One region of the Pseudomonas sp. LRF_L74 genome, then DNA from elsewhere that is predicted to be linked to it. Evidence: riboswitches for the same ligand, from Rfam matches in the RefSeq annotation. Region 1 holds a riboswitch; the other holds the start of a gene.
The links. Region 1 has a riboswitch for cobalamin ahead of ACSZPK_RS14900 (TonB-dependent receptor). Riboswitches for the same ligand answer to the same signal wherever they lie in the genome.

Region 1 (10,510 bases):
GGTGAAACTCCGGCCACCTTGGCGATCTGTTCGATAGTGGTGGCCTGGAATCCCTGTTGCTTGAACAGGTCGACGGCTGCCCTGGAGATCGCTTGGCGGCGCATTTCCTTTTGCTGTTCTCGTAGTCCGCTCACAGGGGCTCTCTGGGTTTCAGGATAAGCCTGGATGATAAACCGACAGGTTTTCCCGGGCAAAATATTTTATTGACTAAAATATTTATCAGGATTAATTATTTCCTGGCATCTGCTTCCATGCAGAGTCATTTCCAGGGTCAGCACTATGAACTCATTCAACCCTCAATCACTTTGCCGTCGGTATGCCGAGGCTCATGAGGCGGCATCGGCAGAAATCGTCTTGCCACCGCTCATGCAAGGTTTTCCTGCCACGCCACGGCAACGTGTCACCTGGAGTAACTGGATGACGCCCCCGTTCAATACCTGGGGGTTTCGCAATCTGGCGCGTTTGCGTCCGTCCATAGACGTTCAGGCTGGCAGTGGTACGCCAAGTGTTCTCAGCGAAGCGGTGAGCCCACTGGATGCGTTGCATTTCAATAGTGTGTGTGGTCTTTCGGTCAGCGTGCTTGACCATCTGCTGGCAAGTGATACCGACGGGTTCATCGTGCTCAAAGGCGACTCGGTGATCTACGAGCGTTACTTCAACGGTCAGTGCGCTGATGACCGGCACATCATGTTTTCGGTGACAAAGTCGCTGATCGGTACTCTTGGCGAGCAATTGGTCAGCGATGGCTTGCTGGATCCCACAGCATTGACCCGTCGTTACGTGCCCGAGTTGGAGGGCAGCGCTTTCGCCGATGCGACCGTGCGGCAACTCTTCGACATGGCGGTTGGTATCGAATACAGCGAGGTGTATGACGATCCCAATTCCGAAAGTTCGCAGTACGGCTACTCATGCGGCTTTCAACCTGCGCTGGCGCAATACGCGCACTTCGAGTCGCTTTACCAATACCTGCCAGCACTGCGCAAACGCGGTGAGCATGGCGGTTTCTTCCATTACGTCACCGCTACCACGGAAGTGCTGGCCTGGGTAATGGAGCGGGCGAGTGGCAAGCCCTGCGCCGAAATGCTGGAGGCGGTTTGGCGTCAGTTGGGTTGCCAGCGCGATGGCTATTTCATGGCTGATCCATGGGGGCGCAGCGTGGCCGGCGCAGGCTTCAGCGCGACCCTGCGTGACATGGCTCGTTTTGGCCAGTTGCTGGCCAATCGTGGGCGCCGCGAGGGTGTTCAGGTATTGAGCCGCGAAACGCTCGAACGCATCGCCGCCGGTTCAGATCCGGCGATCTATGCCGCCAACGCAGAGTTCGCCCAGTGGACTCCCGACGCGTCATATCGCAGCCAGTGGTACGTGTTCAACGACCATAGTCAGGCGCTGATGGCGGGCGGGATTCATGGCCAATACCTGTTCGTCGACCTGCCTTCGCAGGTGGTGATCGTCAAACAGTCCTCATTGCCACAGGCCGTGACCGATCTCGACACGGACAGCGTGCGCATGCTCAGGTGCATCGCCGCAACACTGACTGCCTGACCATCCAATTCCAATAACGCAAGTTGCTTGCGAACCACCTGCGCGAGCGGGTGTTGGCGGTGTACTGCACTGTCCCGGCTGCCCTGTAACACAACAACGACACAGGAGCTTCAACATGCACACGACCAAGCGTTTTTCCTACGCGGTGCTGGCAATTGGTTTTCCACTGGTGAGCCCATTGGCACTCGCCGGCTACAGCTTCGAGAGCGGTGACCTCAAGGGCGAACTCACTCTGCAAGCGGGCGGTGCCAGCGTCACCACGCGCAACGTCAATTTCGGCCTGGGGCGTATCGATCTACGCAATGGCGAGAACGATGGCAGCAAGATTGCCTGGCAAGAGTTCTACTTGAAGCCCGGCATCACTCTGGACTATGCATTCACCCCTGACGTCTCGTTACTGGCAGGCGGCTCGGTGGTGGATGCAACGACCTTGGGGGACGGTGACGCCGGTGGGTACTCACGCAGTTCCGATGGTGACGTGGCCCTCGAAGAGCTGTATGCAGGCCTGCGCAGCGGTGAGTGGACATTCAAGGCCGGTCGTCAGAATTACATGATCGGCACAGGCTTCATCGTCATGGATGGCAATCTCGACCTGTTCGAGGATGGCGCTTACTGGCTCGGACCGCGTACCGCTTTCAAAGACTCCGCCGTGCTGGCCTGGGACCACGGCGCATTGCAGGCCCAGGGTTTCAGCCTGCGCACTGACGATGACCTCGGCGACTTCCACATGAGCGGGGCCAACCTCGACTACACCCTCGCAGACCACGTCACCCTTGGTGCCATGGCGATGAAGGTCAAATCGCTGGCCGGGCAGGGCAGCAACACGCGGCGCGACGGTATGCAGGTCTACAACCTGCGTGCGCTACGTGGCAAGTTGCCGGGGTTGCCGGCGCTTACGCTCAATGCTGAATATGCGTGGGAAACCGGCACTGGCGATGGTGTCGATTACGCAGCTGACGCCTGGTATCTGCAGGCAGACTATGCCTTCGACCAATTGCCGCTGACGCCGATTCTTGGCTACCGCTACGCAAGCTTTTCCGGTGACGACGATTTGGGCGACAGCCGCCAGAAAGCCTGGGATCCATTGAGCAAGGGCTTCATTGACTGGAGTACCTGGCTGGTCGGTGATGTGGTCGGCAACTACCTGCTGTTCAACAGCAACGAACGCGTCCAGCAGTTTTCGCTCAAGACCCACCTCAGTGAAACTCTGACGCTTGGCGCCATTCACTATCAATTCTGGCTGGACGAGAAGAACTTCCAGGGCGCGACTGTCAGTGACCGGCGCTTCGCTGACGAAAGCGTGGTGTTTCTCGACTGGACGCCGACGCAGTCCTTCTATACGTCACTGTCTTACAACTGGGTACAGCCAAAAGCTGCTGCCAAGGAGGCTTTTGGCGACGACAAGAACTTCAGCGCACTGGAACTTTACTTCACCTACCGCTATTGAACCGGCTCGTCGAGGAGTGCATGCGAATGAACAAATTTATGCGTAGTGCGGCAGTGGCCGCTGCATGGCTGTCTGTCGCGACGGGCCTGTCGGCTGCTGAGGCGCACGAGGTGCGTATCTACAACTGGATCGAGTATCTGCCGCCGGAAGTGCTGGCTGATTTCGAGAAGGAAACCGGCATCCATCCGGTCTATGACGTATTCGATAACGTGGAGATGCTCGAGGCAAAGCTGCTCACCGGCAATTCAGGGTATGACGTGGTATTTCCCGGCAGCTCCAACATTGGCAGGCTGATCGTCGCCGATGCGTTCGAGCCCCTGGACCGCGCCAAGCTACCCAACTGGTCACACCTCGATAGCGGTTTCATGACCAGCCTCGAAGCAGCGGGTGACAAGGGTAACCGCTATGCCGTGCCCTACCTCTGGGGCACCACATTGATTGGCTACAACGTCGACAAGGTGAAAGCGGTACTGGGCGCAGAAGCACGCATGGATACCTGGGACGTGATCTTCGCCAAGGACAATCTGGCCAAGCTCTCCAGTTGTGGGGTCGGTTTCATCGATGCGGCCAACGAGATCGTCCCTATCGCTCTGCATTACAAAGGGCTGGATCCGAACAGTGAGAAGCGCGAAGACTACAAGCAGGCTCAGGAACTGCTGTTGTCGATCCGCCCCTATGTCACCTACTTCAACTCTTCGCGCTACGGCATGGACCTGGCCAATGGCGACATTTGCGTCGCAGTCGGCTGGTCGGGTGGGGTGGCGATCGCCCGGCAATTGGCAGACGCCGCGGGCAAGAACGTCAAGGTCGAGATGGCCTTGCCCAAGGAAGGCGCGCCAATGTGGTCTGACGTCATGGCGATTCCGGCCAAGGCACCCCATGCCGAAGAGGCCCATGCGTTCATCAACTACATCCTGCGGCCCGACGTGATCGCACGGGTGAGCAACCGCATCGGCTATCCCAACCCGAACAAGGATGCCACTGCCCTGGTCGATGCCGCCATCCGCAACAACCCCAACATGTACGTGCCCGAAGACGTCTACAAGACACTGTTCCCGCTGCAGCCGATCTCCCCCGCAGCCGAGCGTGTGCGTACGCGGACCTGGACAATGGTCAAGACCAATCGGTGATGAGCCATACGGATAACTGTCGGCGTGCCTACGAGCGTCCGTGCCGCCCGACAGTTGCTCTGTGTCGTACTTTTGGAGGCTGTCAGGCCGTGTGGAGGAATGTGTGCACGACTCATCAATCCCCGTGCTTGAGCGGGTGATGACCATCCGGGTTCGTATCGCAGCAGGCGAGGCTGTAGGGCGTGGCGTTGGCGGCGAACGCTACAACCACCGGATTCTCGGCGGCTGCTTCGAGGGGTTCGCGATCTGCAAGGCTGCGTTCTGGCCGGTGGGGCCGATTTCTTTCTGCTGCGTCCCGATGGCGTTGGCGAACTGGACGCCAGCTACAGCCTGCTCACCGACAGAGGTGAGCGCATCAACATTCGCAACCGTGGCGTGCTGGTAATGAGCGAGGAGGGGAACCAACTGGAGGCGCAAGGTATCTGGCCCATTGCTGAAGAACACTATCGCTGTACCTGTTCGCCGTGTTTTCAAGTACCGGCAGGGCGCCTCGACTGGATGGTACCCACAACCTTCATCGGCCTTGTGCAGTACCCGGCAGCCGATGAGGTTGTGGTGCGTTGTTATCGAGTGATGTGACCCGCAATCGCCTCAGAGGTCAAGGACCAAACAGGCACTTCTCGCGCGTGAGCAGCACGGCGTGAACTGATCGTTCGTTACTCGCTCCTCGGTGGTGAGAAAACTGTCGCGATGATCCGGTTCACCTTCCAGCACGCCGGTCAGGCACGTTCCGCAGATCTCCTGTTCACAGGTAACGGGTATACAAATGCCAGCTTCATCGAGTACCTGAGTGATGCTGCGATCAGCCGGTATCGAGTAGATCATTCCAGAACTGCGCAGACGTACATCGAAGCCGGTATCGGTCGCATGATTCGTTGGTGCGGCGGCAAAGTGCTCACGGTGCAAACGTTCTTCGCTCCAGCCCAGCTCACGGGCAGACGTCAGGACATGCTCCATGAGCTCGACGGGCCCGCAGGTATACAGATGGCAGCCAGGCTGCGTGCTTTGCAGAACGGCACACATATCCGCCCGCTGCCCCGAAATGTGCAAGTGCACCTGATCGGTAAATGGACCGCCGGACAGCCAATCGTTGAATGCGGCGCGGCTGACCGAGTGCGCGCAATAGTGCAGATCGAATGCACGCCCTTCGTCGTGCAGGCGCGGGCAACGCTGCTGGAGTGCTTGCAGCAGGGGGACCGTTTGTTCGAAAAAGGCTACGTCAGTGAAGAGGATCTGGCCGAGTACCACGACATCAACAAGCGTTTCATCAGGTCATTGTCGAGCAAAGCGCTAACCCGGCAATCGCCCAGGCCCTGGCACGCAACGAACATCTGCCGTTCGCCTCAGTGAGTTCACTGGCCGTTGATCGCAACAACCTTGTTCTGGAATACCGCCGCTTCAATTTTGCTCACATGCAGCATCACGCAGTGGCCGATGCATTGCTTTCCTGTCAGGGCGCTCGCGCTGAAGCGATCATGCGCGAGCACGCCAATGCAACCTTGTGCGATGCCCATCTGTTTGGATCCCAGGCAGCCGGACCCGCCGAAGGGCTCAAGATCCTGATGTGAGATAAATAGACACCAGAGCCGGTCAGACGGCTCCGGTACTTTCTCGCGTCAGAACGCGACCTTGACCCCAGCCTCGATGCTGCGGCCAGCCGCAGGCACTTCGTCACGCAGGATGGAGCTGGCGTAGCGAATGGTCTGGTTGTTCAGGTTGTCGCCTTTGACGAACGCCAGCCATTGGCTCTCGGCGACGTCGAAGCGATAACCCAGGCTGGCGTTGAGCGTGGTGTAGCCGTCGGTGGACAACTCCTCGTTGGGCACCCGGCGCTGGGCACTGGCGTGCTCGACGCCGAAGCTGGCCTGCCAGCTCTGGTAGTTCCACAGCAGGGCGCTGTTCAGGCGCAGCGGCGAGATACGCGGCAGCGGCTGGCCATTGTCCTTGTTCTTGGCGCGGGTGTAGTCCGCCGAACTTTGCAGGGCGAAATCGCCGTAGGGGGTCTGCGCCAGGCGCCAGAGATCCTGCGCCTCGACACCCCAGAACTCGGCTTTTACGCCGCTGTACAGGTATTCGGGCAGGGCTTCGTCATCGCCGGCGGCGACTTCCTGGCCGTCTTCATCCAGGTAGCGACCGCTGCCGAGCAGGCCGATGTAGTTGGAGAAACGGCTGTAGAACACGCCGACGCTGCCCTTGTGGGTGCCGTTGTCGAAGCGCAGGGCCAGGTCGGTGGACCAGGATTTTTCCTTCTCGGCGTTGGCGTCGCCCACTTCATAGGTGCCGGTCGCCTCGTGCGGGCCGTTGGCGTACAGCTCGTAGAAGGTTGGCGCGCGCTCGGTGTAGCTCAGGGTGCCGGCCAGCGACCAGATATCGGTCAGCGTGTAGATCGAGCCGAACGACAGGCTGCCGGCGGTGAAACTGTGTTTTTCGTCGGTGCCCTCGAAACGCTCGTTGCCTTCGGCATCCGGGCTCAGCTTGGTGTGTTCCAGGCGCCCGCCCAGGGTCAGGTTCAAGCGCTCGCTGGCCTGCCAGCTCTCCAGGGCGAAGAGGGCGGTGCTGTCGGTGTCGGTCTGCGGCACGAAGGCTTCTTCGCCGAGGGCCTGGAACTGGCTGCTGGCGACCTGCACGCCGACCACGCCTTCGACCGGGCCGATGGGCTTGTGACGCGCTTCGACGCGGGCTTCGTAGCCCTCGTTCTTGAACGTGGTGCCGACCTCGCCGTCCTCGATTTCGCGGTGCTCGTAGGTGGTGTGGCCGACGTCCAGCTTCACCGAGCTGAACGGGCCTTGCAGGTCACGGATTTCGGCCGCCATGGCGGAATGGCGTTGCTCCATGTCGATGCGCACCGAGTCTTCGGCCGGTGAGCCGTAGTTGCCATCGTATTCGTCGTAGGACAGGCCGACGTAGCCATGGTCCCAGTGGTAGGCACCACCGATAGCGCCACCGTCCTGGCGACCGTCGCTGTTGCCGACCCGATGCTTGTCGGTGTCGCCGTCGATGGCGCGCTGCTCGCTGGAATGGGCGTAGCCGGGGATGCGCGTGTCGTTGAACTGGCGCGAGTTGGCGTCTACGTGCAGCGCGAAATTGCCGTCGCCAGCCTCCAGCTTGCCGGCGGCGCTGCGATTGGTGTCGGCGCCGCCATAGCGCAGTTCGCCACCGCCATGCACACCCTCGACCGGCTCGGTCGGGATGCGGTTGTCGAAGGTATTCACCACGCCGCCGACGGCGCTGCCGCCATAGAGCAGGGCGGCCGGGCCGCGTACCACTTCGATGCGCTCGGCGTTGGCCGAGTCGTAGGGCACCGCGTGGTCATAGGACAGCGACGAGGCATCCAGGGCACCGACACCGTTGCGCAGGACGCGGATACGGTCGCCATCGAAACCACGGATCACCGGGCGGCTGGCGACCGGGCCGAAATAGGTGGAAGACACGCCCGGCAGGTTCTTCAGGGTCTCGCCCAACTGCGCCGACTCGCGCAGGGTCAGGTCATCGCCCTCGACCACGCTGGTCGGCGAGGCGAGGGTTTGGCTTTTCAGCGGGTTGGCGGTGATCACCTGCTGATCGAGCGTCAGGGGTTGGTCGGCCAATGCACTGTTGGCCATGAGCAGCGCGGCGGCGAGCGGCGTCAGCCTGGATAGGAGTCGAACGGACATCGGAAGGTGTTCCTGGGAAAGTGGAATTGCAATGTTACAACATATCAATTTACAGTCCACAGATTCTTCAGCGGGTTCGCTTCGGCGGCGCCGCCGAGACGACGGAGATTGACGCGTAGAGGGTTCGATGGTCAGATGCGCGCCTGTTTCAGGTGCCTCATGCCGCCGTGCATGGGGTGAAACGGGAAACCGGTGCGCCATTTCCATGGCAAGTCCGGTGCTGCCCCCGCAACGGTAAGCGAGCGACGCATTCGACAGACCACTGTGCCACGGCATGGGAAGGTGAATGCTTCACGACCCTCGCAAGCCCGGAGACCGGCCTGAGCAGACTGTGCAAAAACTACTGCGCTCGGTCATGCGGCGTTAAAAACCGGCTCAAAATGCTCATTTACAGCTCGTAAACTGCGCTTTTTCGCCGTTTTTTGTCTTGCCTGACCTTCGCTCGCTACGTTTTCACGCAGTCTGTGAAACATCGTTTGGCAAACCCGCGGTGGGCGGGCGCAGGCCGGTTTCCGTGGGCGAAGTGCGCCCGCGATGCCTCATGCGTTGTTCCCTCCGGGATTCATTCATTCCTGTTGCGAGTTGGAACGACATGTCCCGTAATTCCCTGTTCGTTGTCCTGTCCGGTGCCAGCCTGGCACCGTGCCTGCTGCTGGCTGCGCCGGCCCAGGCCGCCGATTCCCTGGCCCTGCCGTCCACGGCCATTACCGAAACGACCCATGAGGCGCCCCAGCCGACACTCGATACGCCACTGCCCGCGGGCTCGCGCCTTGACCTGACCCCGCTGCAGACTCCAGCCAGCACCAGCAGCCTGGCGCGTGAACAGATCGACGAGCGCAACAACCTCACCGTGCAGGACGCGGTGACGCGTTCGCCGGGCATCACCTTCGTCGGCTCACCCGGCAACGGCGGCACCGCCTTGTCGGCCCGTGGCTTTACCGGGCATTCCTCGATCATGCAGTTGTACGACGGTACGCGGCTGTATGTCGGTAACGGCACCGTGACCTTTCCGGTCGATACCTGGTCCGTGGAGCGCATCGATGTGTTGCGCGGCCCGGCCTCCGTGCTGTACGGCGAGGGCGCCACCGGCGCGGTGGTCAACGTCGTGCCGAAGAAACCGTTCGAGGGCGAGATCCGCAATCATCTGCGCCTGGGCTATGGCTCCGATGACCGTCAGCAGGCGGCGCTGGACAGCGGCGGCTCGCTGAGCGACAGCCTGAGCTACCGCTTCAACCTCAACCAGCAGGCCAGCAACGGCTGGGTCGATCGCGGCGACTCGAAAAGCCTGGCGGTAAGCGCGGCGCTGCGCTGGCAGGCCAACGCCGACCTGAGCTTCACCCTGGCCCATGACAATGCCGACCAGAAGCCGCAGCAATACCAGGGCACGCCGCTGGTCAACGGTCATTACCGGGAAAGCCTGCGCGACAAGAACTACAACGTCGACGATGCGGTGCTGCACTACAACGATCAGTCGACGCGCCTGACCACGGATTGGCGCATCAGCGACAGCATCAGTGCCAGCAACCAGCTGTACTACATGAAGACCCAGCGCAGCTGGCGCAATGCCGAGAGCTATCGCTGGCAGTCGGGCGGCCTGGTCGAGCGCAGCGACTTCATCCGCATCCTGCATGCCCAGGAGCAGGTTGGCGATCGCCAGAGCCTCACCTTCGAGCACACGCTGTTCGGCCTCGACAGCCGTACGGTGGTCGGTGCCGACTACAACTCGATCCGCTTCCTGCGCAAGCATGACTTCGGCAACACCGCAACCGACCTGGTTCCGCTCGGCCAGTCCGGCGGCGGTGGCTACCTGAGCAACGATCCCTATCGCTCGCGCGACAGCAGCAAGGCGCGCCAATTCTCGTTGTTCGCCGAGAACCGCACCCGGCTCAGCGAACGCTTATCGCTGGTCATCGGCGTGCGCCGCGACCAGGTGCACCTGGATCGTACCGACATCGCCAGCGACAGCCGCAGCGACCGCAGCCTGACCGGCTACAACTGGCGCGCCGGCCTGGTCTTCGCGCTCAGCGAGAACCTGTCGCTCTACGCCCAGCACGCCACCAGCACCGAGGGTGTGAGCAACCTGCTGACCCTCAGCGCGACGCAGCAGACCTGGGACCTGACCAAGGCCAGGCAGACGGAGGTCGGTATCAAGCAACTGCTGCTCGATGGGCGTGGGGAGTGGACCCTGGCCGCCTACCATATCGTCAAGAAGAAGCTGCTCAGCGCTGACCCGGAGAACTCAAACATACAGCAGCAAATCGGCCAGCAATCCTCGGATGGCATCGAGGCCAGTCTGGAACTGACCCTGCCTTACGAGGTGCGCCTGTCGGCCAATGCCGCGCTGGTGCGGGCCGAGTACGATGAGTTCCAGAATGGCGGCAACGATTACAGCGGCAATCGTCCGCTCGACGTGCCGCGCCGGGACGCCAACCTGTGGCTGAGCAAAGCCTTCGCCGAACGCTTCGAAGCGGGGGCGGGCCTGCGCTATGTCGATTCGCGCTACACCGACAACGCCAACCAGCACAGCGTGCCGGGCTACACGGTGGTCGATGCCAATTTCGACTGGCACCTGCGGCCGGACCTGACCCTGGGCCTGCAACTGAACAACCTGTTCGACCGCCAGTACGCCACCAGTGCCAGCAGCGATGGGCTGCAATGGATGCTCGGCGAGCCGCGCTCGTTCTTCGTCACCGCCGATTACCGGTTCTGAGTGCCCGCCGTGCCGCTGTTGCAGATCG
Region 2 (10,510 bases), on a different contig from region 1:
ATGGGCACGAGGGGTGCGAAGCGAGTAAGCATGGGCACGACCGTGGTTTAATTAAGTTATAAGCGACCGACCATACCCGCTGGAGAAGTAATTTGCAAATTCAATGTCGAAAAATGTGACTCATGAGTTTCGGCAAAACATCTAACGCCCTTCCTGGCAGGTGCAAGACGACGGATTGACTCAGGTCGGTGAACGCCGGGTTGATTTCTGCAGTGAAGCCGCCCCGCCACCGGGTCTGCTGCACTGGCTCGCGTATGTACGGAAAACTTGCCGTGGTTCCTACCAGCAGCAGCAGGTCGAAGCCCTGTTCCAATTGCTGATGAAGATCAGCGATGGCCTTTTCCGGCAGCATCTCCTCGAACAGAACCACCGGTGGCCGCAAGATACCTCCGCATTGCGGACACAAGGGCGGCAACGGACGTTGCAGGTGCGCCTCCAGTTCACGGTCTTCACGCCCGCAGGACTGGCAGAACAGCGGTGCCAGTTCGCCATGAATCTCGATCAGCCGTTCCGCTACACACCCCGCCAGGCGATGGTAGCCATCGATATTTTGCGTCAGCACCCAGCATTCGGGCTTGCGCCGCTGCAATTCGGCAATCGCGAAGTGGCCCGCATTGGGCTGCGCATTCAGGCAAGCCTTGCCCAGCTCGGCGAGGTATTTCCAGCACAGCGCCGGCTTTTCCCGAAGCATCGGCCCGGACAAGACGCGCTCAATGGGCATGCCCTCGGGCGTCAGGCCATTGTACAGGCCGCCCAGCCCTCGATAGGTCGGTAATCCGGAGTCGGCCGACAGCCCCGCACCGGTAATGACCAGGATTCGCTCGGCCAGGGCGACTTCACGGGCCAGTCGAAGGATGTCCTGCTCCATCGCCCAGGCCCCGTTCAGTGATTGACCGTATGCGCGAGCATCACCGACAGCTGACACAGCGGCCGCCCGCTCTGCTCGTGCCACTGGTTGAACACCGCCTGTACCGCGGCCAGCTCCTTCAGACTGGTCGGCGCCTTATCGATGATCTCCTGGGCCTTGAGCGCGGCGACCATGTCATCGGTGGGGATGAAGGTGTCCTTGTCGACCATGCGCAGGAAACGCGGTGCGGACAACCCGCCCAACTGGTTGCCGTGCTTGGCCAGGTACTTCCACAGGCCAACGATATCGGTCACCGGCCAGTCGGCGATGAACGCGGCGAAGCTGCCCTTCTCCTTCTGGATATCGAGGACCATCTGCGCATTGCGCGGCACACTCTTGAGCTTGCCCAGGTGGCGGATCAATCGGTCGTCCTGCATCAGCCGCTCGATATGCTCGCCCCCCATCAACACCACCTTCTCCGGATCGAAACCGAAGAACACCTGCTCGAAGGCCGGCCACTTGGCATCCACCACGCTGTGCTTGAGACCCGCACGAAATACCCGCAGCGCCAGCATCGACAAGTAGCGGTCATCGGCGACCTTGCGAAGTTGGGCAGCAGTCTTGGCTTGCGGCAGTATCGCCTCCAGCGCCGCGGCCGAACCGAAGCGATTCAGGCAATACTCGTGGAGCCACTGGTAGTCACGCATGAAGGGTTCCCTGAAAGAGCAAAAAGGACGACAGGTTGCCCGCTGAGACGGGGCGAGGCAACCTTGCACCCCATGACCGATGCTCCCGCCCTGTTTCTCGCCTGCTGCGCCGACGTCCTCGCGGAGGATGAAACCGTGATCGAACGCTTGCAGCGCGCCGGCTTCGACTGCAAGACCGATGGCTGGAGCTTCACCCTGCCCGCCCTGCACGCCTTCCTCGTCGATCAGCACGGCATGCTGCTGGACTACAAATCCTTCGTCCAGCAACTGTTCGCCAGCGACATCAACCTGCGCCTGCGTGCCCAAGGGGCGGAAATCGCCATCGCGGACAACCGGGGCAAGGTCAATGCGAGTCGCTATCGCCTGCGTCGCCTGAACGCCTGAACAGGTGCCGATGAGCTTCGTGATAGAGCGCCGAATCGGCGAAGTCTTCCGCGCCCAGCACCCGGCCGACCAGGATCAGCGCCGTGCGGCGGAAATCCTTGGCCTCGGCCCTGGCCACGATGTCCGCCAGGGTGCCGCAGACCCAATCCTGGTCCGGCCAGGTGGCCCGATGGACCACCGCGATCGGGCAATCCGCTCCGTAGTGCGGCAGCAACTCGGCGACAATGCTGGGCAGTTGGCCAACGCCCAGATGGATGGCCATGGTCGCGCCATGACGGGCAAGGTCCCCAAGCTGCTCGCCTTCCGGCATTGGCGATTTGCTGGCGTAACGGGTGAGGATCACCGTCTGCGACACTTGCGGCAGGGTCAGCTCGCTTTCCAGCAACGCCGCGCAGGCAGCCGTGGCGGTAACACCGGGAATGATCTCGAAGGGAATGCCCAGCGCGTGCAGATGACGGATCTGCTCGCCAATAGCGCCGTACAGCGAGGGATCGCCGGAATGCACCCGCGCGACGTCCTGGCCCTGCTCATGGGCAGCCTGGAGCAAGGCGACGATCTGCAACAGATTGAGCTCGGCGGTATTCACCACCCGCTCGGCCGAATGTCCTTGCAATACGGCCTCGGGCACCAACGAGCCGGCATAGAGAATCACCGGACAGGAACGGATCAAACGCTGGCCCTTGACGGTGATCAACTCGGGATCGCCAGGGCCGGCACCGATGAAGTAGACGGTCATAAGACTTCCATGAAGAACAGGCTCGTGGGCCGATGAAGCTACAAGAGCGAGATCGCCAGTGCCACGGTTGCCTGGGCGTTCTTGCGTTTCCCGACCAGCAGCCGGGCAGGCGCACCGCTCGCTATTTCCGCCTGGGCCAATGCGCAGGCCTCGGCGACGCCAGCACTGCCGCTGACCTGTCGAACCAGATCGGACGAGTCGCTGAGGCCAGCCTGGTACGACGCAAGCTGCTCGGCAGCCAGATAGAAGACAGGCAGGCCAAGTCGCTCGCCCAACTCGCGGATACCACGCTCATCGGTTTTGTTGGCACTACTGGCCAGGGCGGAGAGATCGGTCGCCTGCAAATCCTGATCGGCAAGGACGCTCAAGAGCAGATCATGCAGCGCATCCGCCGGGCAATCGCGCCGGCAACCAAGGCCGGCGACGATCAGCGAGCGCCCAGGCATCAGGCGTTGCGGCCACGCCCGTAGAACCAGGCGGCTGCCAGGCCCAGGGCGGACCAGAATAGCGCATTGGTGACCAGCGAGGCGATGATGAAGCGCTGCTCCAGCGACTCCGGCGCCAGGCTTTCATGGACCTCGGGTTGCGGCGCGCCGATCAGGTGCGGGATGGCCAATAGCACGACACCGAGAATGCGCAGCAGCCAGTTGCGCGAGAAGGCGATCAGCCCCAGACCGGCAGCCGTGGCCACTGCCGTGCCGACCCACCAGTATTGGCGCAGCAGCAGGTCGGCGGCAGCGGTGCCCGGCAGTTCCGGTGGCAGGCCCGAGGTCGGCGCCAGCACGAAGGTGGCGAAACCGGCCAGGCCCCAGAGCAGGCCCTGCCAGGTCTTGCCCGGCGCACGCAGGGTGAACAGGCCAGCCAGCATCAGAGCGAAACCGACAGCCACCACCAGATTGGCCAGGCCCGTGGAGAGCAGGCGCTGCCAGCCATCTTGCGGCGACCAGGCCTCGCCATCGTGACTGTGCTCGTGGGCAGCGGCGCCAGCCTCATGGCTGTGCTCGGCCATCGCCTCGGCGGCAGGTTCGGCGTTTTCGTAGGTTTCGGCTTCGAGAATCAACGGCGTGACCCACAGGCTTTGCAGCAGGGTCAGCACGATGGCGGCAAGCAGGCCGGAAAAGCCTGCCGTCTGGGCGATACGCTTGATCATGCGCTGGATTCTCGATCAGTGGCAGGGAAATGCCGAGCTGTGACGAGTGTCGTGGGCCGCGTTATGCACGGCTTCGACATGGGAGAAGCCGGCAAAGAAGATCAGCGCAGCGCCGAATACCACGCTGAGCGATGCCGCAGCCAGGCGCTGCGACAGGGGAAGCGGAAGGGATGCCGAAGCCGATACGGTGCTGCTGGACATGGTGCGAGCCTTCTATTCATGGGCGATGGAAGAGCACAGCACGATAAAGGCGCCGGCGCGTGCCCGCCCACCGCGGGTTGCCAAACTGGATATTCAGGCCGGTCTCCGGGCTTGCGATGGCTGCCTGAGTGCAGCGGGGATCGACCTTCCCACATCGAACGATGCAGTGGTCACGACGATCCCGGACATTCGCTTACCGTTGCGGGGGCAGCGCCGGACTCGAACCGGCTTCCCGTTTCACTTCGCGCGACGACGCGAAGCACCTGAAAAGTCGCGCTAGGACACCACGAAGCCCGCTTTGCGTCAACATGTTGCCAAGCGCGCGAAGATTGACCCCGCGCCAGGCCATACGTAGCCTTGCGCTCTTTCGAGGTTCTCCACGCAGGTGGAGCTAAGAGGGAACACGGCAAGCCGTGGCTGCCCCCGCAACTGTGAACGACCGAAGCCCTTTCAATTGCCACTGCGCTGACGCGGGAAGGCGAAGGGTCGGCGGCAAACGCCGGTCGTGAGCCAGGAGACCTGCCTCGTCAACGCTTTCGATAACCGGGCGGGGTGATCCGGTGATGCCTGGTCGCCAGCCGATTCTGGTGCCTGCCATCCTGTTGCCCGCTCGCCGCTCACTCAGACGCAGGGCTCTCCATGAAAACGCTCGCCAAACTCCCCGTCACCATCGTCACCGGCTTCCTCGGTGCCGGTAAGACCACGCTGCTGCGCCACATGCTGGAGCACGCCGAAGGCCGGCGCATCGCGGTGATCGTCAACGAGTTCGGCGAGTTGGGTATCGATGGTGAAATCCTCAAGCAGTGCGCCATCGGCTGCACCGAGGAAGAAGCCAACGGCCGCGTCTTCGAACTGGCCAACGGTTGCCTGTGTTGCACCGTGCAGGAAGAGTTCTTCCCGGTGATGCGCGAACTCGTGGCCCGGCGCGGCGACCTCGACCACATCCTCATCGAAACCAGCGGCCTGGCCTTGCCCAAGCCCTTGGTGCAAGCCTTCAACTGGCCGGAAATCCGCAACGCCTGCACCGTCGACGCAGTGATCACCGTGGTCGACAGCCCGGCCGTGGCCGCCGGCACCTTCGCCGCCTTCCCCGACCAGGTCGATGCCCAGCGCAAGCTGGACCCCAACCTCGACCACGAATCGCCACTGCACGAACTGTTCGCCGACCAACTCGCCAGCGCCGACCTGGTCATCCTCAACAAGGCCGACCTGCTCGACGCCGAGGCCCTGGCGACGGTGCGCGCCGAAGTGGCCGAAGAACTGCCGCCAGCGGTCAAGGTCATCGAAGCACACAGCGGTTCCCTGCCGCTGAACGTGTTGCTGGGCCTGAACAGCGAGACCGAGTTGCACATCGACGGGCGCAAGACCCACCACGATGAAGAAGAGGACGACCACGACCACGACGAGTTCGACTCCTTCCCGGTCGCGCTGCCAGAGGCTGACGAAGCACGCTTGCTGACAGCCCTGAAAGGCGCAGTGGCCAAGCACGGCATCCTGCGTATCAAGGGCTTTGCGGCGATCCCCGGCAAGCCTATGCGCCTGCTGCTGCAGGGTGTTGGCCAACGCTTCGACAAGCATTTCGACCGAGCCTGGAAAGCCGAGGAGCCTCGGGTTACCCGCCTGATCGTGATTGGCCAGGAACTGGATCACAGCGCCATCGCGGCCGAGCTGAAGGCCGCACTGGCGTAAGCACGGCAAATCATGCACCTCCTGCGCACCCAGCCCGGCCAGCAACTGCCGGCCGACAGCATCGCCGACCTCGGCCAGACCCCGGCCGAATTGGTGATCCTCTGCACCGGCGACTCGCACCTGTCGCTGCTGGCCGAGGTGGCGCGCCATCTGCCCGAGGACTACCCGACGCTGCGCCTGGCCAGCCCGGCGCAACTGGGTAACCACGCCTCGGTGGACTTCTACGTCGAACAGGTGCTCAAGCACGCCAAGGTCATCCTCATCTCGGTGCATGGCGGCGTCAGTTATTGGCGCTACGGTATCGAGCGCCTGGTCGAGCTGAGCAAAGCCGGGGCAACGCTGATACTGGTGCCCGGTGACGACCAGCCAGATCCCGAATTGACCAACCTGGGCAACGTCGCTGCCGAGGATGCCGAACGCCTGTGGCAGTATCTGCGCCAAGGCGGCGTGGACAACGCCCGGCAGTTTTTCCAGTGCATCGCCAATCGCTACCTGGAGCGCGACTACACCTGGCAAGCACCACATGCCCTGCCCCGCGTCGGCCTTTACCATCCTGATAAAAGCAACGCCTCGCTGGATGACTGGCGCGCCGACTGGCAGCCCGATGCGCCGGTCGCCGCCCTGCTGTTCTATCGCACCCACGTACAGGCGGCGAACACCGCGTTCGTCGATACGTTCTGCCAGCGCTTGCAGGCCCAGGGCCTCAACCCGCTGCCAATCGCCGTGGCCAGCCTCAAGGAGGCGGCATGCCTGGCCCAGGTCGAAGATTGGCTGGACGAGGCCGGCGCCGGGGCGATCCTCAATACCACCGGCTTCGCCCAATCCAACCCGGAAGCGCCGCAGGAGCGCCCGTTCCGCCGCGACATCCCGGTGCTACAGGCGCTGTGCGCACTCGACAGCGAAGAACAATGGCAAGGCAACGCCCAGGGCCTCGGCCCGCGTGACCTGGCGATGCACATCGCCCTGCCGGAACTGGACGGCCGCCTGATCACCCGGCCGATCAGCTTCAAGGGCCTGGCCTGGCGCAGCGAGCGCAGCCAGAGCGATGTGGTCTGCTACCGCCCGCACCTGCCGGGCATGGATTTCGTCGCCGAACTGGCGCGGCGCTGGTGCGAGCTGCAACGCAAGCCGGTAATGGACAAGCGTGTCGGCCTGGTCCTCGCCAACTACCCGACCCGCGACGGTCGCATCGGCAACGGTGTCGGCCTGGACACGCCGGCAGCGGCGCTGAATATCCTCCGGGCCCTCGAAGACCAGGGTTATCCCGTCGCGGACCTGCCGAACAGCGGTACCGCGCTGATCCAGCAATTGCTCGGCGGCGTGACCAACGACCTCGACAATCTCGACCTGCGGCCCTGCGCCCAGAGCCTGGCGCTGGACGACTACCAGCGCTTTTTCGAGTCGCTGCCCGAAGCCAATCGCCAGGCGGTGCTGGAACGCTGGGGCACGCCGCACAACGATCCGATGTTCCGTAGCGGCCGGCTGATGATCGCCGGCCTGCGTTTCGGCCTGACCTTCATCGGCATCCAGCCGGCACGCGGATATCAAGTCGATGCCGCAGCGGTGTATCACGATCCGGACCTGGTGCCGCCCCACGGTTACCTGGCCTTCTACTTCTGGCTGCGCCACATCTACCAGGCCGACGCACTGATCCACGTCGGCAAGCACGGCAACCTGGAATGGCTGCCGGGCAAGAGTGTCGGCCTGTCGGAACGCTGCTGGCCGACGGCGATCCTCGGTGCGTTGCCGAACATCTACCCGTTCATCGTCAACGACCCCGGCGAAGGCGCCCAGGCCAAGCGTCGTACCCAGGCGGTGATCATCGACCACCTGATGCCACCGCTGACCCGCGCCGAAAGCTACGGCCCGCTGCGCGACCTGGAGCGCCTGGCCGACGAATACTACGAAGCCAGCCAGCTCGACCTGCGCCGCGCCGCCGAACTGCGCGGCGAGATTCTGCAGAAGGTGCGCGAAGCCAGCCTGGATCGCGAACTCGGCCTGCAACTCAACGACGACCCCGAAAGCTGGCTGCCGCAACTGGATGCCTACCTGTGCGACCTCAAGGAGTCGCAGATTCGCGATGGCCTGCATGTCTTCGGTGAATCGCCGACCGGGCAACTGCGTCGCGACACCCTGCTCGCCTTGCTGCGTATTCCCCGTGGCGATGGCCAGGGCGGCAATGCCAGCCTGCTGCGTGCCCTGGCGCGTGATCTGGAGTTGGACTTCGATCCGCTCGACTGCGAGATGGCGGCGGCCTGGTCTGGCCCGCGCCCAGAGGTTCTGGCGAGCCTGAGCGACGAACCCTGGCGCAGCGCCGGCGATACCCGCGAGCGTCTCGAACTGCTTGGCCTCAGCTTGATCGATGCAGCGGATTGCAAATCCGGTGCCGCCAGCGAAGTCGTCCTGCACAGCCTGCGCAACCATATCGCGCCGCTGCTCGACGCCTGCGGCAGCGCCGAAATGCACGGCCTGCTCGCCGCCCTCGACGGCCGTTTCGTGCCCTCCGGCCCCAGCGGCGCGCCAAGCCGCGGTCGCCTGGACGTGCTGCCCACCGGGCGCAACTTCTTCTCCGTAGACGTGCGCAACCTGCCCACGCCCACCGCCTGGCGCCTCGGCGTGCAGGCTGCCGACCGCTTGCTCGAGCGTCACTTGCAGGACGAAGGCGACCATTTGCGCCGCCTCGGCCTCTCGGTGTGGGGCACGGCAACCATGCGCACCGGCGGCGACGACATTGCCCAGGCCATGGCGTTGCTGGGCGTACGCCCGGTGTGGCAGGCCGGCAGCCAGCGGGTCGAGCGCTTCGAGGTGTTGCAGCTGGAACAGCTTGGCCGCCCGCGCGTGGACGTGACCCTGCGCGTCTCCGGCTTCTTCCGTGACGCCTTCGCCAACCTGATCCGCCTGTTCGACGACGCAGTCCAGGCGGTCATCGACCTGGACGAACCGGAAGACATGAATCCGCTGTCCGCACGGGTCTGGCAGGAATCGCTGACACTGCAAGACAACGGCATGACCGAGCAGGAGGCCCGACGCCAGGCTGGCTGGCGCATTTTCGGCTCCAAACCCGGCGCGTATGGCGCCGGGGTGCAGAACGCCATCGAGGAGCGTCTATGGGAAAGCCGCGCCGACCTGGCCGAGGTGTACCTGAACTGGGGCGGCTACGCCTATGGCCAGGGCGTCGAAGGTGCGCCGGCCCGCGCGCAGTTCGCCGAGCGTCTGCAGCACTTGCAGGCGGTGCTGCACAACCAGGACAACCGCGAGCACGACATCCTCGACTCCAACGACTACTACCAGTTCCAGGGCGGCATGCTGGCGGCGGTCGAGACCCTGCGCGGCGGCAAGGTCGCCAGTTACCACGGCGACAACAGCCAGCCGGACACCCCGCGCATCCGTACCCTGAAGCAGGAACTGGCCCGCGTGGTCCGCGCCCGTGCCGCCAATCCCAAGTGGATCGAGGGCATGAAGCGCCACGGCTACAAGGGCGCCTTCGAACTGGCCGCGACCATCGACTACCTGTTCGCCTTCGACGCCACCAGCGAACTGGTCGACGACCACCAGTACGCCCTGCTCACCGACGCCTACCTGCTGGACAAGGACACCCGTGACTTCATCCAGCGACATAATCCCGGCGCCTTGCAGGACATCATCGAACGCCTGCTCGAAGCCCAGCAGCGCGGCCTGTGGCAGGAGCCTGGCGAGTACCAGGAAGCGCTGGAGAACCTGCTGATCGACAGTGAGGAAAACTAGGGTCTGTTGCCGTTTCGGCACGACAGCGTTGAGATGCGCCCGGCAGACCAGCGCCTGATGCTCGACTCAAGCCAGCGCGCTACGCCGCCGCCCTTCTACGCGCCTGCGCAAGCTGATCCGCTCGGTAATGACCAGTTCACCGCCAGTCGCCTGCGCAGAGCGTCCCCAATCATCCAGAAGCTCCATGCACGCATGGTCGATGTAACTGACACGCTCCAGACTCAGGTGCACACGCGTGCCGGGTTCGATAGCCGCCAGCACCTTGGCCAACTGCGGCACCCGAAGAAAGGTGGCCGAGCCGCTCATGCGCAATTCAACCTGCTTGTCACCCACCTTGACCAGCCTCAAGCGCAGGCGCGATGCATTCCACACCAGTTTCAGCAGGGTCAGGAGGAATCCGATCAGAACGCCGGTCAGCAAATCGGTGAAGACGATACACAGCGCGGTAGCGGCGTAGATGAACGGAGGGACTCGCCCATAACGGCCAAGGCTGCGGATCGCTTTCGGATCGACCAGCTTGCAGCCGGTGTAGACCAGCACGCCGCCCAGGCTGGCCACCGGAATGCTTTGCAGCACGCCTGGCAACAATGCCACCAGGGCCAGCAACCAGGCGCCGTGAAGAATGGTCGATACCCGCGTGCGCGCCCCGGCCTGGACATTCGCGGAGCTGCGCACGATCACACCGGTCATCGGCAACGCGCCAAGCGCACCACAGATCATGTTGCCAACGCCCTGGGCCGAGAGTTCACGGTCGAAATTCGAACGCACACCGCTGTGCATCCGATCGACGGCCGCAGCGGAAAGCAAGGTTTCGGCGCTGGCGATGAACGCCATCGCCAGTGCGGCAATCAGCAGTTGTGGGTCCGCCAGGCTGGCCAGGGACTGCGGTGTGACCCAATCGATCGCATCGCCCAGGCTATCGGGTAGTTGCACCCGCTTGACCGGCAGCGCCAGCCAGATGCTGGCGACGGTCGCCACCGTCACGCCAACCAGCGCCCCGGGTAAAAAACGCAGGCTGGCTGGGCGCAAGCGGTCCCACCCCCACATGCAGG

Region 2: another riboswitch for cobalamin. It lies ahead of cobW (cobalamin biosynthesis protein CobW); the one in region 1 lies ahead of ACSZPK_RS14900 (TonB-dependent receptor).

What each region holds. Positions count from the first base shown of each region.
Region 1 is NZ_CBFFRH010000005.1:285,530-296,039, reverse strand. It holds gene ACSZPK_RS14940 (TetR/AcrR family transcriptional regulator) at 1-134, opposite strand, end outside; gene ACSZPK_RS14935 (serine hydrolase domain-containing protein) at 280-1,542, shown strand; gene ACSZPK_RS14930 (hypothetical protein) at 1,658-2,989, shown strand; gene ACSZPK_RS14925 (polyamine ABC transporter substrate-binding protein) at 3,016-4,119, shown strand; gene ACSZPK_RS14920 (DUF3237 domain-containing protein) at 4,345-4,698, shown strand; gene ACSZPK_RS14915 (2Fe-2S iron-sulfur cluster-binding protein) at 4,711-4,944, opposite strand; partial or broken gene ACSZPK_RS14910 (FCD domain-containing protein) at 5,275-5,687, shown strand; gene ACSZPK_RS14905 (TonB-dependent receptor) at 5,736-7,772, opposite strand; cobalamin riboswitch at 7,906-8,110, shown strand; gene ACSZPK_RS14900 (TonB-dependent receptor) at 8,365-10,482, shown strand; gene ACSZPK_RS14895 (ABC transporter ATP-binding protein) at 10,492-10,510, shown strand, end outside.
Region 2 is NZ_CBFFRH010000002.1:347,050-357,559, reverse strand. It holds gene ACSZPK_RS06540 (C40 family peptidase) at 1-32, opposite strand, end outside; gene ACSZPK_RS06535 (NAD-dependent deacylase) at 101-868, opposite strand; gene ACSZPK_RS06530 (DNA-3-methyladenine glycosylase I) at 883-1,554, opposite strand; gene ACSZPK_RS06525 (hypothetical protein) at 1,627-1,938, shown strand; gene cobM (precorrin-4 C(11)-methyltransferase) at 1,898-2,674, opposite strand; gene ACSZPK_RS06515 (cobalamin biosynthesis protein) at 2,713-3,120, opposite strand; gene ACSZPK_RS06510 (CbtA family protein) at 3,120-3,824, opposite strand; gene ACSZPK_RS06505 (CbtB domain-containing protein) at 3,840-4,025, opposite strand; cobalamin riboswitch at 4,105-4,307, opposite strand; cobalamin riboswitch at 4,379-4,566, shown strand; gene cobW (cobalamin biosynthesis protein CobW) at 4,665-5,714, shown strand; gene cobN (cobaltochelatase subunit CobN) at 5,727-9,458, shown strand; gene ACSZPK_RS06490 (SulP family inorganic anion transporter) at 9,525-10,510, opposite strand, start outside.